DNA from 3 places in the Rhodococcus artemisiae genome. Region 3 is predicted to be linked to each of the others. Evidence: riboswitches for the same ligand, from Rfam matches in the RefSeq annotation. Region 3 holds a riboswitch; each other region holds the start of a gene.
What was found. A riboswitch is a leader RNA that binds a small molecule or an ion and turns the genes downstream of it on or off. The one in region 3 is predicted to bind cobalamin.
Positions count from the first base shown of each region.

Region 1 (4,330 bases), on a different contig from region 3:
TCACAGCGGCACCACCATCGGACTGTCGTCGCGCGGATGCCGCAGGATCTCGGCGTCCACGCCGTAGATCTCGGACAACAGCGCCGGTGTCACGATCTCCTCGGGTGTACCGATGCCCCACAGCCGCCCCGCGCTCATCACCGCGATGCGATCACAGAATCGGGCGGCAAGATCGAGATCGTGCAGCGCGACGAGCGCGGTCTGTGCCCGATCCCGGATCACTCGCATCAAGGCAAGCCGGTGGCGCAGATCGAGATGGTTGGTCGGTTCGTCGAACAACAGCACGGACGGCTCCCCTGCGAGGGCCTGCGCGACCAGGACACGTTGCCGCTCCCCACCCGACAGCCGAGCAAAATCCCGGTCGGCGTGGTCACTCATGTCGACAGCGTCGAGCGCTGCGATCACAAGCATCGCGTCGGTCTCGTTGTCTGCGTCGAACATTCCCTTGTGCGCCGCGCGGCCGAGAAGGACGACATCTGCGACCGTGAGCGGGAAGTCGGACGGAGTGGTCTGCGCGACGACCCCTGTTGTGCGACCGACGAATCGCACCGGACTCCGCCACACATCGCGCCCACCGAGGTGGACTGAGCCCGACGCGGGACGAAGAGCGCGATACGCGGTACGCAGCAGCGTCGATTTTCCGCTGCCGTTCGGACCCACCAGGGCAACGACCTCACCCGGAGCGACGTCGAAACTCACGTCGTCGACCAACACTCGCCCACCCGCGCGTACGGTGATGTTCTCGAATCTCAGCATCGATTCCTCACCGCCGTGATGTGCGGCGCAACAGCCAGACGAAGTACGGTCCGCCCACGAGTGCCGTGATGATGCCTACAGGAAGCTCCCGCGGAATCATCACGGTCCGGGCCACCAGGTCGGCACCGATCGCGAACGCGGCTCCGACCACGAGAGCGACGGGCAGCATCCGCCGGTGATCCGAACCGACCAGCATGCGCGCGATGTGCGGAATCATCAGGCCCACGAACCCGACCACTCCGCTCACCGCGACCAGGATCCCGGTCAGCAGCGTCGACAGCACGATCAACCCGAATCTCATTCGCCCGACATCGACGCCGAGCGCGGTCGCGCTCTCGTCTCCGGTGAGCAGCACATTGAGGCTTCGGCTGAGCGGCATCAGGGCGAGGCAAGCGAGAGCCACCCCGACGACGGGAAGGGCCAACGTGTCCCAGCGGGCAGCACCGAACCCACCGAGTGTCCACTGTAGGACCTGCCCGGCAAGACTCTGATCGGGCGAGGTCAGCACCATCAGCGATGTCAGTGCGCTCAGCACGGAGGATACGGCGACACCGGCAAGGACCAGACGGACGGGATCGAGCGGTCCGCGTCCCCGCGCCACCAGGAGCACGATCACCATCGCAGCGAGCGCCCCGAGAAACGCCGCGATCGGAAGCAGCACGGCCCGGCCGCCCAATCCGAATCTCAGGACCGCCACGGCTCCGACAGCCGCACCCGCCGACACACCGAGAATGCCGGGTCCTGCCAGCGGGTTACGGACGACCGCCTGGATCGTGGCACCGACGAGCGCGAGACCTGCGCCGACGCAGCCTGCAAGCAGAACTCGGGGCAGGCGGGTATCGGCGATGATCAGATCCTGGGATCTGGTCCAATCGGGGGAGATCACGGAGGGACCGAAGATCCGATGCCCGATGATGCGCCACGCCGTCGTCGCATCCACTCCGACCGACCCCGCCAGTACACCTACGGTGGCCGCAACGAGCAGGACGACGAGCGACACGGCGAGCACTACCCGGAAGCGGGCGCGCTGAGCCTGCCCGATCACCCGAACGAGGCAGGGTGGAACTGGCGTGCGAGATGTTCGACGCCGTCGATGGAATACGGGCCCGGCTGGAGTTGCGACAGCGTGATCGTCGGGAATGCCTCGTTGCGGATCGCTGTGGTGGCCGAAATCGCCGGTACCGCCATCAGGTCCGCGATCTTCGTCGTCACCGACGGTGACTGGTACTGCGGTGTGGTGCCTTCTTCACGTACCAGGATCACGTCGGGATTCCGTTCCGCGACCTGCTCCCACGACACGCTCATCCATCGCTCGGGGACGTCTCCGAAGATGTTGACGCCGCCCGCGGCTTCTATCAACGCGGTGGCCATGCTGTTCGCACCCGTCGTCGACGCCGTGTCGGTGCCGGACGCGTACAGGAACACTGTCACCGGTTCCTCATCGCCCACCCGCGACCGCACGTCGTCGAGTCGGGCACGGAGTTCGGCAACCGAGTCTTCCGCACGATCGGGGACGCGGAATATCTCTCCGATGGTGGTGATCTCGGCGAAGATATCGTCGATTTCCACCGGACCCGTGGCGCAGCCTTCAGGGTTCAGGTGGGTGTCGATGCCGACATCGCCGAGTTGTTCGCGGGTATGACCCGTCTTCTCGCTGAAACCGTCGGGGTAACCCGAATAGACGAAATCCGGGTCTGCGTCGATGAGCTGTTCCATGGTGGGCTGCTCGGACGAGAGGATCGGCACCTGCCCGTAGGCGTCGGTGTACTCCGGTGCGATCTCGCGTCCCCGCATGTACGCGGTGCCGACCATGCGGTCTTCGAGTCCCAGCTCGAGCATGGTCTCGGTGGCATTGGAGGTCAGCGTGACCGCGTGTTCCGGCGCCGCGGTGTACTCGGTGGTGATTCCGCAGTTGTCGAGATCGACGTACAGCTCCCCCGCTTCTTGCGCGCTGCCGGTGTCGTCGACCGCCTGACCGCACGCGGACACCACGAGAACGACTCCCGCAGTCATTGTGGAGGCCATCAGCCGGCGCATGCGGGCGCGCCGGTACCCCAGAGATGTGTGCACGTCGTTCCTTTCCGAGGTCACGCGCCTCGAAATCAGGAACGGACAGCTGGGCGCTCTGGCTTTCGGCAGAATGTGCTCTGCTGATCACAGTGGCGGGACCGCGCCGGGTTCACACCGGCTTCCCCCGTAACGCTGTCCGTTTCGGCTTGGTACCTCGGCAGCCTAACTCACCTGGCACCGACCGGATCCGGTCGGTGCGGCTCCACTCATGCGCGTGGCTCCCGGAGTTCTTCCGGGAGCCACGGCTGTATTCGACGGGTGGGACTACCCCAGTGCCTGCTCGATGTCGGCGAGGAGGTCGGCGGCATCCTCGATGCCGACGGACAGCCGCACGAGATCGTCCGGCACCTCGAGGGCCGAGCCCGCCGTCGACGCGTGGGTCATGGCGCCGGGGTGCTCGATGAGCGACTCGACGCCACCGAGCGACTCGGCAAGAGTGAAGATCTCCGTGCGCTTGCAGAAGTCGAGCGCAGCCTGGCGCCCGCCGGCGAGGCGCACCGAGATCATGCCGCCGAACCGGCGCATCTGCTTCGCGGCGGCCTCGTGGCCCGGGTGCGAGTCGAGACCGGGGTACAGGACCTGGGTGACGGCCTTGTGCCCGGAGAGCGCATCGACGATCTTCTCGGCGTTGTCGCTGTGCCGTTCCATGCGCACCGCGAGGGTCTTGATGCCTCGCAGGGTGAGAAAGGCGTCGAACGGCCCCGGGACCGCGCCTGCACCGTTCTGCAGGAATGCGAACGCGGTGTCGAGTTCTTCCTCGTCGGTCACCAGTGCGCCACCGACGACGTCGGAGTGTCCGCCGATGTATTTGGTGGTCGAGTGCAGCACGACATCCGCGCCGAGCGACAGCGGCTGCTGCAGGTACGGCGACGCGAACGTGTTGTCGACGACGAGCTTCGCGTCACCGGTATGCGCGATGTCGGCGAGTGCAGCGATATCGCCGATGTTGAGCAGCGGGTTGGTGGGGGTCTCGATCCATACGAGCTTGGTGTTCGGGCGCAGGGCCGCGCGCACCTCGTCGAGGTCGTTGACCGCGGCGGGCGTGTACTCGATGCCCCACTGCGTGAAGACCTTGTCGATGAGCCGGAACGTACCGCCGTAGGCGTCGTTGGGGATCACGAGGTGGTCGCCGGGCCTCAGCGCCGACCGCAGCAGGCAGTCGGTGGCGGCCATACCCGAACCGAACGCGCGCCCGAAGGTGCCGCCTTCGAGCGCCGCGAGGTTCGCTTCGAGGGGACGGCGGGTGGGGTTGCCCGTGCGCGCGTACTCGAAGCCGTTGCGCATCTCACCGACGCCGTCCTGGGCGAACGTCGACGACGCGTAGATCGGCACGTTGACCGCGCCGGTCTGCGGGTCGGGCTCGAAGCCTGCATGGATTGCGCGGGTAGCGAAGCCGTGCTGTGTGTTGTCTGTCATCTGAAATCTGTCCTATCGGCCTTCGGAGATGAAACCAAGCAGATCGTGGCGGGTGATGACGCCGACGGGCTTGCCGTCGTCGATCACC
Region 1 is NZ_JAUTXY010000009.1:80,963-85,292, forward strand. Features, by position in the region: gene Q7514_RS19050 (ABC transporter ATP-binding protein) at 1-756, opposite strand; gene Q7514_RS19055 (FecCD family ABC transporter permease) at 764-1,801, opposite strand; gene Q7514_RS19060 (ABC transporter substrate-binding protein) at 1,798-2,826, opposite strand; cobalamin riboswitch at 2,854-2,978, opposite strand; gene Q7514_RS19065 (cystathionine gamma-synthase) at 3,091-4,242, opposite strand; gene Q7514_RS19070 (cystathionine beta-synthase) at 4,255-4,330, opposite strand, start outside.
Region 1: linked by a shared signal. The riboswitch ahead of Q7514_RS19060 (ABC transporter substrate-binding protein) and the one ahead of Q7514_RS26240 (ABC transporter substrate-binding protein) in region 3 are both predicted to bind cobalamin.

Region 2 (4,330 bases), on a different contig from region 3:
ACATGACCTGTTACTTTCTTGCCGGGTCACTCGGGAGCGTGTTGTCCACCGTCGCCTACTTCACCGGCGGGTGGCGGGCGGTGTGCGTACTCGGTGGATTCTTTCCCGCATGTGGTGTCCTACTGTGGATCCGGGAAATGTGCGGAAGCGCGGGCTCACCGCGGGAAGTCGGCGTGGAACAACAAGCCAACGGGACCTGATTCAACCGGGAGCACGGAAGCCCCTGGCGACAATGGGCTCAGCGTACGAAAAAGTCCGACTGGTCGATGCGACGAAGAACCCAACCCAGTTCAAGGACGATGACGAGGTCGCTCCAACGCGGACGGAGCATGAGAACGGAAACGCACTCCGCAGCAGCGCAATGGAATCCGGTTGTGTTCCGTGTCCCGGCAGGCAACCCTTGATGAGCCGTTTCCGATGGCAGGATCTGCAGCGGCTTACACCGCCGACGAAGCGTGGGGGCCTTTCTGCTTGCCGCCGGGCAGGCTCACCGGACCGATGCATGGCGGGTTTGTGGGCGTACTTACCTGCATTCGACTGTGCCCGCTATCCCTGCCGCGCCTTGAAGCGCGGGTTCTGCTTGTTGATCACGTAGACCCGCCCGCGGCGGCGGACAACCTGCGATCCCGGCTGGTTCTTCAACGACTTCAGCGACGAACGGACCTTCATACACCCTCCTAATGACAACGGTTATCGTTATACTAACGCATCTCACACGTGCACAGCACAGGACGGAAACCATGAACACCACCGAACCCGTGAAGGTCCACCTGTTCTTCACCCAGCACGCCGCCACCGACGCATTCCAGCGAGCCCTCGGTACAGCCACGAACCGAATGATCGACTGCAGCGCACTCCTGTCCGCGGGCCCGGCGCTGCCGAACTCCGCCACGCCCGACCTCCTCGTCCGGTGCAGCCCCGACACCGACGCGCAGCGCATCGTCTCCGAATTCGAGTCCGCGCGACGCCACTCGGAAATGCGAGCCGATCTGGCATCTGTCATCACCACCCTCGACGCCGACAGCACCGCCCGAACCCTGCTCGGACGGCCACATCTCGGCGCACCCGAGTCACCCGTGACGCTGGCGGCACACATCGAACACGCGTCGACGCTCGTGCTGACCGGATGGGGCTCGATGGAGCCCACCGACCTGCATCCACTCGTGGCTCTGCTCGGACACCTCAATCCCACAGCCACACTTGTCCTTCTCGGTCCGCAAGCGCCACTCGGCCCACTTGGCCACCCCACCGATATCGCAGCGGTGACGTTGAACCGGCCCGGCTGGATCCACCTGCTGGGCGACGCATTTTCCCCGCGGGTCGCGCACGACCGCGTGCAGGCGTTCCGGTATCAGAACTTCCGGCCATTCCACCCCGACCGACTCGCCGCGATTCTCGGTGGCGGGTTCGACTGCGATTCCGGCGGCCGGGTGATCCGCTCGGCCGGTTTCTGCCGGCTGGCATCCCGGCCACACACGACGATCCTGTGGGACCACTGTGGAACAGAGATCGGACTCGGCCGGCTCCGCACCGAAGACCACTCCCCCGAACCGCTGACGTTCGGTCAGGACATCGCGTTCTTCGGCATCGATCTCGACATCCCCCGCACGATCACGATGTTGGACGAGTGCACACTCGACGACGACGAATTCCTCCTCGGGCCCGACAACTGGACCCAGATCCCCGACCCCCTGCCCAGATGGTGAACACTCGTACCGGGCGACATGCGGCGTCGGAAGCCCGTGGAGCCGCCGTCGGAGAATTCGCTGTCGGTGAACGAATCGGACCGGCAGACGGGTCCAATTGGGATGTATGGCCTTCTTTGCTAGATTCGTCACGCCAGGTAGCCCCGACAATGGGGTCAGGTGGAATCCGGTGGGAATCCGGAGCTGACGCGCAACGGTGAGGGGCGAACAACCCCGAGCCCGATACCCTGCTGGACCGGTGGCGGCTCGCCGTGCCCGGTAATGACGTGTGGTCCGCTCGCGTGCAGTGGCTACGGGAAGCTCGATGGGTAATGCACCGAAGAATTCGGAAGTCTGTGGTCGCCGCGGCGACCGTGATGGTGTTGGGCGCGGCCGGGTGTGGCACTTCTACCGATAGCGACGACCCGGACGATACCGTAGACGCTCGCGGTGTGATCAACTGCGGGATCACGGTTTCACCCAGCGGTCCCATCGAGCGGGCAGTGGCCGTCAACCAGCCCGCCGTCGAGTTGCTGCTCAGTCTCGGGCTGGCAGATCGGCTATCCGGGGTCGCACTCGGTGACGACCGGCTTCTGCCGGAGCTCGAACCTGCGGCCTCCGAGGTGTACGCGTTCGACACGGAATTCCCCTCGTTCGAATCGGTGCTGGATCGTGAGCCGGATTTCGTCTACACCACTTTCGACTACACATTCACCGATGAGGGAATCGCGGATCGCGACCGGTTCACTGAAATGGGAATCTCGACGTATCAGTCTCCGAGCGAATGCACCGGGCAGGACGCCGTGCAGGATTCCGAGCTCACTCTCGACGATCTGTACTCCGAGATCGTGGACGTATCCACGCTGTTCGATGTCCGCGAACGCGGCGATGACCTGGTCGGCGATCTGCGTGGCCGGGCAACGACGGCTGCTGGAAGTATCGACGCCTCCGAGGTGACACTCGCATGGTGGTATGCGGGAACTGCCAGTCCGTACATTGCCGGCTGCTGCGGTGCTCCGGGAATCATGACGCGCGAGGTCGGGGCGCAGAACGCGTTCGGCGACAGTCGACAATTGTGGCCCGAGGTGGGATGGGAGAGCATCCTGGATCGTGACCCCACCGTCCTCGTCTTGGCCGACCTCACCCGTGGCAGTGACGGCGACAGCGCCGAGGAGAAGATCAGGTTCCTCGAAGCGGATCCGGTGGCCAGTCGTCTGACCGCGGTGCAGAACAAGCGCTACATCATCCTCGAAGGCACCACCATGGACCCGTCGATCCGCAACATCGGAGGAATCGAGCAGCTCGCCACAGACCTTCGCGAACTGGGTGTGGCGCAATGACACCCGATGAATTGGTCGAGCGCTGGGACAGCCAGCAGGCCGCCTATATCGCCGACCGGGAGGGGCGGTTCACGGCGATTCTCGACACGCTCGAGCTCGCGACAGGAGGCGAGTTCACCGCAGTCGACCTCGCCTGTGGTCCGGGCTCGTTGACCGCGCGGATCTTGGACCGGTTCCCACAATCGCGTGTCGTCGCGGTCGACTACGATCCGATGCTGCTCGAACTCGCCCGCGAGTACCTCGACGACTACGGACATCGCGTGCGTTACGTCGACGCCGACCTCACCGATCCACAGTGGTCGAATCGGGTGGCCGAACAGCTCGATACCTCACCTCGGGCGTTTGTCTCGACCACCGCGTTGCACTGGCTGCAGCCCGAGCAGGTGGTGAGCCTGTACGCCCAGATCAAATCGATGCTCGGACCGGGTGGCCTGTTTCTCAACGGTGACCACTTCCGCTTCGACGGCATCGATCAGCACATCACGGAGTGGTCGGCACAGCACGATCGGTCGACCCAGCGCCTCGGTTTCGCTGCGGGCGCGGACGAGTGGGATCAATGGTGGGACCTGCTGCGGTCACACCCCCGCATCGGGTACCTGCATGACGAACGAACGCGCCGATTCGCAAATCGGGACGGCACTCCCCCGACCACGGTGCAATTCCAGCTTGCCGCGTTGAGACAGGCCGGGTTCGCCGAGTCGGGGACCGTCTGGCAACTGTTCGACGATTACGTCGTCTACGGAGTCGTCCGACCACACCGATGACGTGACGCGCTCGGACTGCTCGGCCGGGGCGACGACGGCGGCGGTACCATCACGACTCGTGCATACTCTCGCGATTCCCTCCCCGGAGGAGATGCGTCCTCGCTGGGCTTCTTACGCAGCCGTATCGGCCGCTCGAGGAAGCCGATGGGCCGAAGGATGCTATGCGCGTGGAGCGACTTGGCATTTCGACGACGGTGGCGGGAACTGGGCAGATCTACGTTGGCACAGCAGGTCGGAAGCTGTCTTGATCGGTTACGACCACGAATACTCCGAAGCCTACTTCGATGCCGCGGCCGACTATTTCGACCGCAGCGAAACAGATCTGTTCGCTGGTGTTCCGCCGTGGTGGAGACATGCTGCGGCCCGCTACATCGAACGCCAGCGTCGAACCGGTGAGTGGATCGGCTTCGTCTACGGCTTCGACGGTTCCCGGTGGAGTCGAGCCGACTACACCGAACCCGACGGGTTCGACGCACTCGGCCTCCCCTTTTCGAGTGACGCCACCTGCAGCCGGCACATCGTCGACCTGCTGAATTCTTGG
Region 2 is NZ_JAUTXY010000001.1:130,657-134,986, forward strand. Features, by position in the region: gene Q7514_RS00660 (MFS transporter) at 1-200, shown strand, start outside; gene ykgO (type B 50S ribosomal protein L36) at 547-669, opposite strand; gene Q7514_RS00670 (GTP-binding protein) at 741-1,706, shown strand; cobalamin riboswitch at 1,825-1,954, shown strand; gene Q7514_RS00675 (ABC transporter substrate-binding protein) at 2,189-3,025, shown strand; gene Q7514_RS00680 (class I SAM-dependent methyltransferase) at 3,022-3,789, shown strand; gene Q7514_RS00685 (hypothetical protein) at 4,034-4,330, shown strand, end outside.
Region 2: linked by a shared signal. The riboswitch ahead of Q7514_RS00675 (ABC transporter substrate-binding protein) and the one ahead of Q7514_RS26240 (ABC transporter substrate-binding protein) in region 3 are both predicted to bind cobalamin.

Region 3 (4,330 bases):
GAACTTTGGCACCGCAGGTCAGTCGGTGTCAAGCGGAGAACACTGCACCTCGAGGGACACTGTGCCCGTGCCCCGCCTGTTCCTGATCTCTCACGCCTCCACCCCCGCGCAACAGTATGTGCGATTCCCGGCCGACGATCCGATCTCCGAGCGCGGGCGACGCGAACTCGAACGCGTCGCGGCACCGGTGATCGATCGCGCGCTCACGGCTCCTGAGGTCCGCGCCGTGGACACCGCAGTGGCTCTGGGCTGGTCGGCGACCGTCGAACCCGCACTGCGCGACCTCGATTGCGCGAGGTGGTCGGGTGTGCCGATGGACAGCGTTGCGGAAGTCGAACTGGCTGCGTGGCTGACCGATCCCGTGTCCGCTCCGCACGGCGGCGAGTCGATCCTCGACCTGATCGCGCGCGTCGGAGCGTGGCTGGACACCATCGACGAGTCACCCGAGCGAATCGGGGTCGTCACGCATCCGGCGGTCGTCAAAGCAGCGACGGTCTGTGCGCTCGGAGCGCCGGCCTCGGCGTTCTGGAGAGCCGACGTCCGGCCGCTGAGTGTGACGCGATTCAGCGGACGGGGTGGGCGTTGGACGCTGCGTCTGGGCTGAGGTTCACCACGTCACGTCCTCCTCGCATCTGCGCCCGTCGACCGTTCGTTCCACCTGCACGGTCGCGTGGTCGAGACCGTGCGACGACAGCGTGGTGCGCGCCGAGTCGAGTACCCAGTTCGCGTCGTGGTCGCTCACGAGGTGCACGGTCGCCACGTCCATTCCCGTGGTCAGGGTCCACACGTGCAGATCGTGAACGCCGGACACGCCGGGCAGGGCAGCGAGATCGGCTCGGACGGCATCGACGTCCAGGTGACTCGGCGATGCCTGCGTCAGGATGCGGAGCGATTCTGCAGCGAGGCGCACCGCACGCGGCACGACCCACAGGGAGATCAGCACACCGACGATGACGTCGGCGAAACTCCACCCGAACGCCAGGACGAGGACACCGGCGACGAGAACCCCGACGGAACCGAGCGCATCGGCGAGCACCTCCATGTAGGCCCCGCGCACCGCGAGGCTTCCCTTGGCGTCGGCGCGCAGGAGCAACATGACGACGATGTTCGCGGCGAGTCCGGCCAGCGCGGTGAGAATCAGCGGTGCCCCGGGGATCTCGGGTGTGTCGCCGATGCGGTTGATCGCCTCGTACATCACCCACGCCGCGACGCCGAGCAGCAGAACCGCGTTGGCCATCGCCGTGAGGACTTCGGCCCGGTGCCAGCCGAACGTGCGGGCCGCCGCGGCGCTGCCGCGACGGGCGAGTACGAGGGCCACCATGCCCATCGATACGCCGACGACGTCGGTGAGCATGTGCCCGGCATCCGCGAGCAGCGCAAGCGATCCGATCCACAGTCCGACGCCGGCTTCGAGGAGGAGGAACACACCGAGAACCGCGAGGGAGATGCCCATCCTGCGGATGGTGCGGTCCGACGGTCCTGCGTCCTGCCCATGGCCGTGGCCTATGCCGTGTGAATGTCCGTGACCCGAACTCATGAGCCTCCTTCCAGGTCCGGGTCATCGTATGCACAAATGCGCATGTATTCAACGGCTACGTCCCGACCTCGAACGTTCCCGGCGGCGTGTGCATAATGACGCCAGCGTTGCTGATGCCCTCAGCAGGGGAAGTCCGGTCGAATTCCGGCGCTGACCCGCAACGGTGGACTGTCGAATTCGACGGTGAGCCCGAATACCTGCGTGGGCGTCCGCGACTCCGACATTCGCCGTGGTCTGCGAGACGGAGTCCAGTAGGGCAGCTCGTGCACCCGCGATCCGGGACCACGCTGCCCTGGTGGACATCTGCTCCGGTCCACCCCAGCAGAGCACGAGGTCCCATGCTCCTCCATGTCCGTCCAGCACGCCGTCACATCGTCGCGTTCACCTCTCTCGCCGCCGCAGCAGTGCTACTGGCCGGGTGTTCCCGCGGTACCGCCACCACCGACAACGCCGAGGCCGAGTCCTTTGCGGAACCGGTGACCATCACCAATTGCGAACGCACCGCCACCTTCGACACTCCCCCGCAACGCATCATCTCCATGAACGATCACGTCACCGAAACACTCATCCAGATGGGTGTGGGCGACCGGATCGTGGGCATGGGCTACGGCGAACAATCCGATCCGCTGCCGGAGACCGCCGAACAGTTCGCCGAGATTCCGTCGCTCGCCAAGGAATATCCGACGTCCGAACAGGTCCTCGACCTCGAACCCGACCTGATCGTCGGCGGCATGCGCAGCGCCTTCGACGAGAAGAACGGGTTCGCTCGCGACAGTCTCGAAGCCGCGGGCATCGGTACGTTCCTGTTCTCCGAATACTGCGGCGCCGGATTCCCCGACATCGGACTGCTCGAGAACGACTTTGCGCAGCTCGGCTCGATCCTCGGCGCCGAGGACGAAGCCGCCGCACTGACCGAGCGCATCACCTCCGAACTCGACACCGTTCGCGATCGAGTGGATGCCGCCGATGTGCAGCCCGTTCGCACGTTCTTCTACGACTCCGGTGAAGCTGCGCCGCTGTCGGTCGGCGGCGTCGGCATCGGCAACCTGATCGGCGAGTACGCAGGAGCCGAGAACGTCACGTCCGAAGGCCCCAAGCCCTACTTCGAGACCAGCTGGGAAGTGGTCGGCGAGCGGCAGCCCGAGGCCATCGTGGTCCTCGACTACGGCTCCACCAGCGCCGACGACAAGATCGAGTTCCTGAAGAACCACCCGATCATGATGACCACCCCCGCGGTGCAGAACGATCGATTCATCGTGGTCCCCCTCGACGACTTCTTCGAGAGCTCCCGCATGGCCACCTCCGCCACGACCATCGCGCGCGGGCTGCATCCCGAGGCCTTCGACGTATGAGTGCCGTGACCGAGGCACCGATGCATACCGCATCGGCGCCGACGCCGGTCGAGAAGAGCGCGCCCGGCCATCGCTCACTGTGGTCGGTCCTCACGGCACTCGCGGTGGGACTGGCCTTCGCCATCGTGGTTGCGGTGTCGCTCGGCACGGTCACCATTCCGCTGGGTGACGTGTGGGCGATCGTCGGCCACCGGATCGCTCCCACACCGTTCGAGGCAATGATGGGGGATCCGTGGTGGAGCGCAACCCGCGACGCGATCGTCTTCGAATCGCGCCTCCCCCGCGCGTTGACCGCCGCCGTGGTGGGGGCTGCGCTCGCGATCGCGGGCGCTGTGGCGCAAGCGGCGACCCGTAACCCGCTCGCCGACCCCTACCTGCTGGGTGTCTCGTCGGGAGCCGGCTTCGGTGTCGCCACGGTGACGGTCCTCGGGCTCGGCGCCGGCGCCCTCGGGATCTTCACGTTGCCCTTGGCCGCGTTCATCGGAGCGCTCATCCCTCTCGCCGCCACCATCGTGGTGAGTGTGCGTGCGCATTCGGTCACCGCCATCGTCCTGGTCGGGGTCGCGCTGTCGATGGTGTTCTCATCACTGATCACCTTCGTCCTGCTCGTGGTCGGCGACGTTCACCAACTCGGCACCGTGATGCAGTGGCTTGCCGGAGGTTTCGGAGACGCCACCTGGACGACGCTGATCTCACCGACGGTCGTCCTCGTCGTGGTGGGTGCGGCGGTGATCCTGTGCAGTCGTCAGCTCAATCTGCTTCTCACCGGCGACGACGGCGCCACCGCGCTGGGAATCGACGTTCCCCGCTTCCGTGTGCTGATCCTGCTCGCCGTGTCGCTGCTCGCGGCCGCGGCCGTCGCGGTATCCGGCACGATCGGGTTCGTCGGCCTGCTGGTCCCGCACGTCGCCGGTTATCTCGTTGGCCGCAATGCGGCACGCCTCATCCCGACTGCTGCACTGCTCGGTGCTCTGGCGCTCGTACTCGCCGACATCGTCGCCCGGTCGGTGAGCAACACCACCGAACTCCCCATCGGGGTGGTCACCGGACTCGTGGGCGGGCCGATCTTCATCGCCATGCTGTGGCGCCGATACGGTCGGGCAACCTCGTGACCCGGCTCCAGGCGTCCGCCGTCGAGGCCAGGCTCGGCGATCGACAGGTCCTCTGGGGCGTCGACCTCGACGTCGCACCCGGAGAAGTGCTCGCGCTCGTCGGCCCCAACGGCAGCGGCAAGACCACACTCCTGCGCACCTGCTATCGGGCGTTGTCGGTGAGCGGCGGGGCGATCCTGCTGGACAACGACGACATCCACTCGATGCGTCGACGGGACGTGGCACGCACCATCGGGGTCAGCTCACAGGAGCCCGTGGCATTCGGTGGGGTGACGGTGCGCGAATCCGTCCGGCTCGGCCGGTCCGTGCAGCGCGGATGGTTCGAGCCG
Region 3 is NZ_JAUTXY010000015.1:184,708-189,037, forward strand. Features, by position in the region: gene Q7514_RS26230 (histidine phosphatase family protein) at 68-604, shown strand; gene Q7514_RS26235 (cation diffusion facilitator family transporter) at 608-1,537, opposite strand; cobalamin riboswitch at 1,625-1,756, shown strand; gene Q7514_RS26240 (ABC transporter substrate-binding protein) at 1,876-2,889, shown strand; gene Q7514_RS26245 (FecCD family ABC transporter permease) at 2,886-4,001, shown strand; gene Q7514_RS26250 (ABC transporter ATP-binding protein) at 3,998-4,330, shown strand, end outside.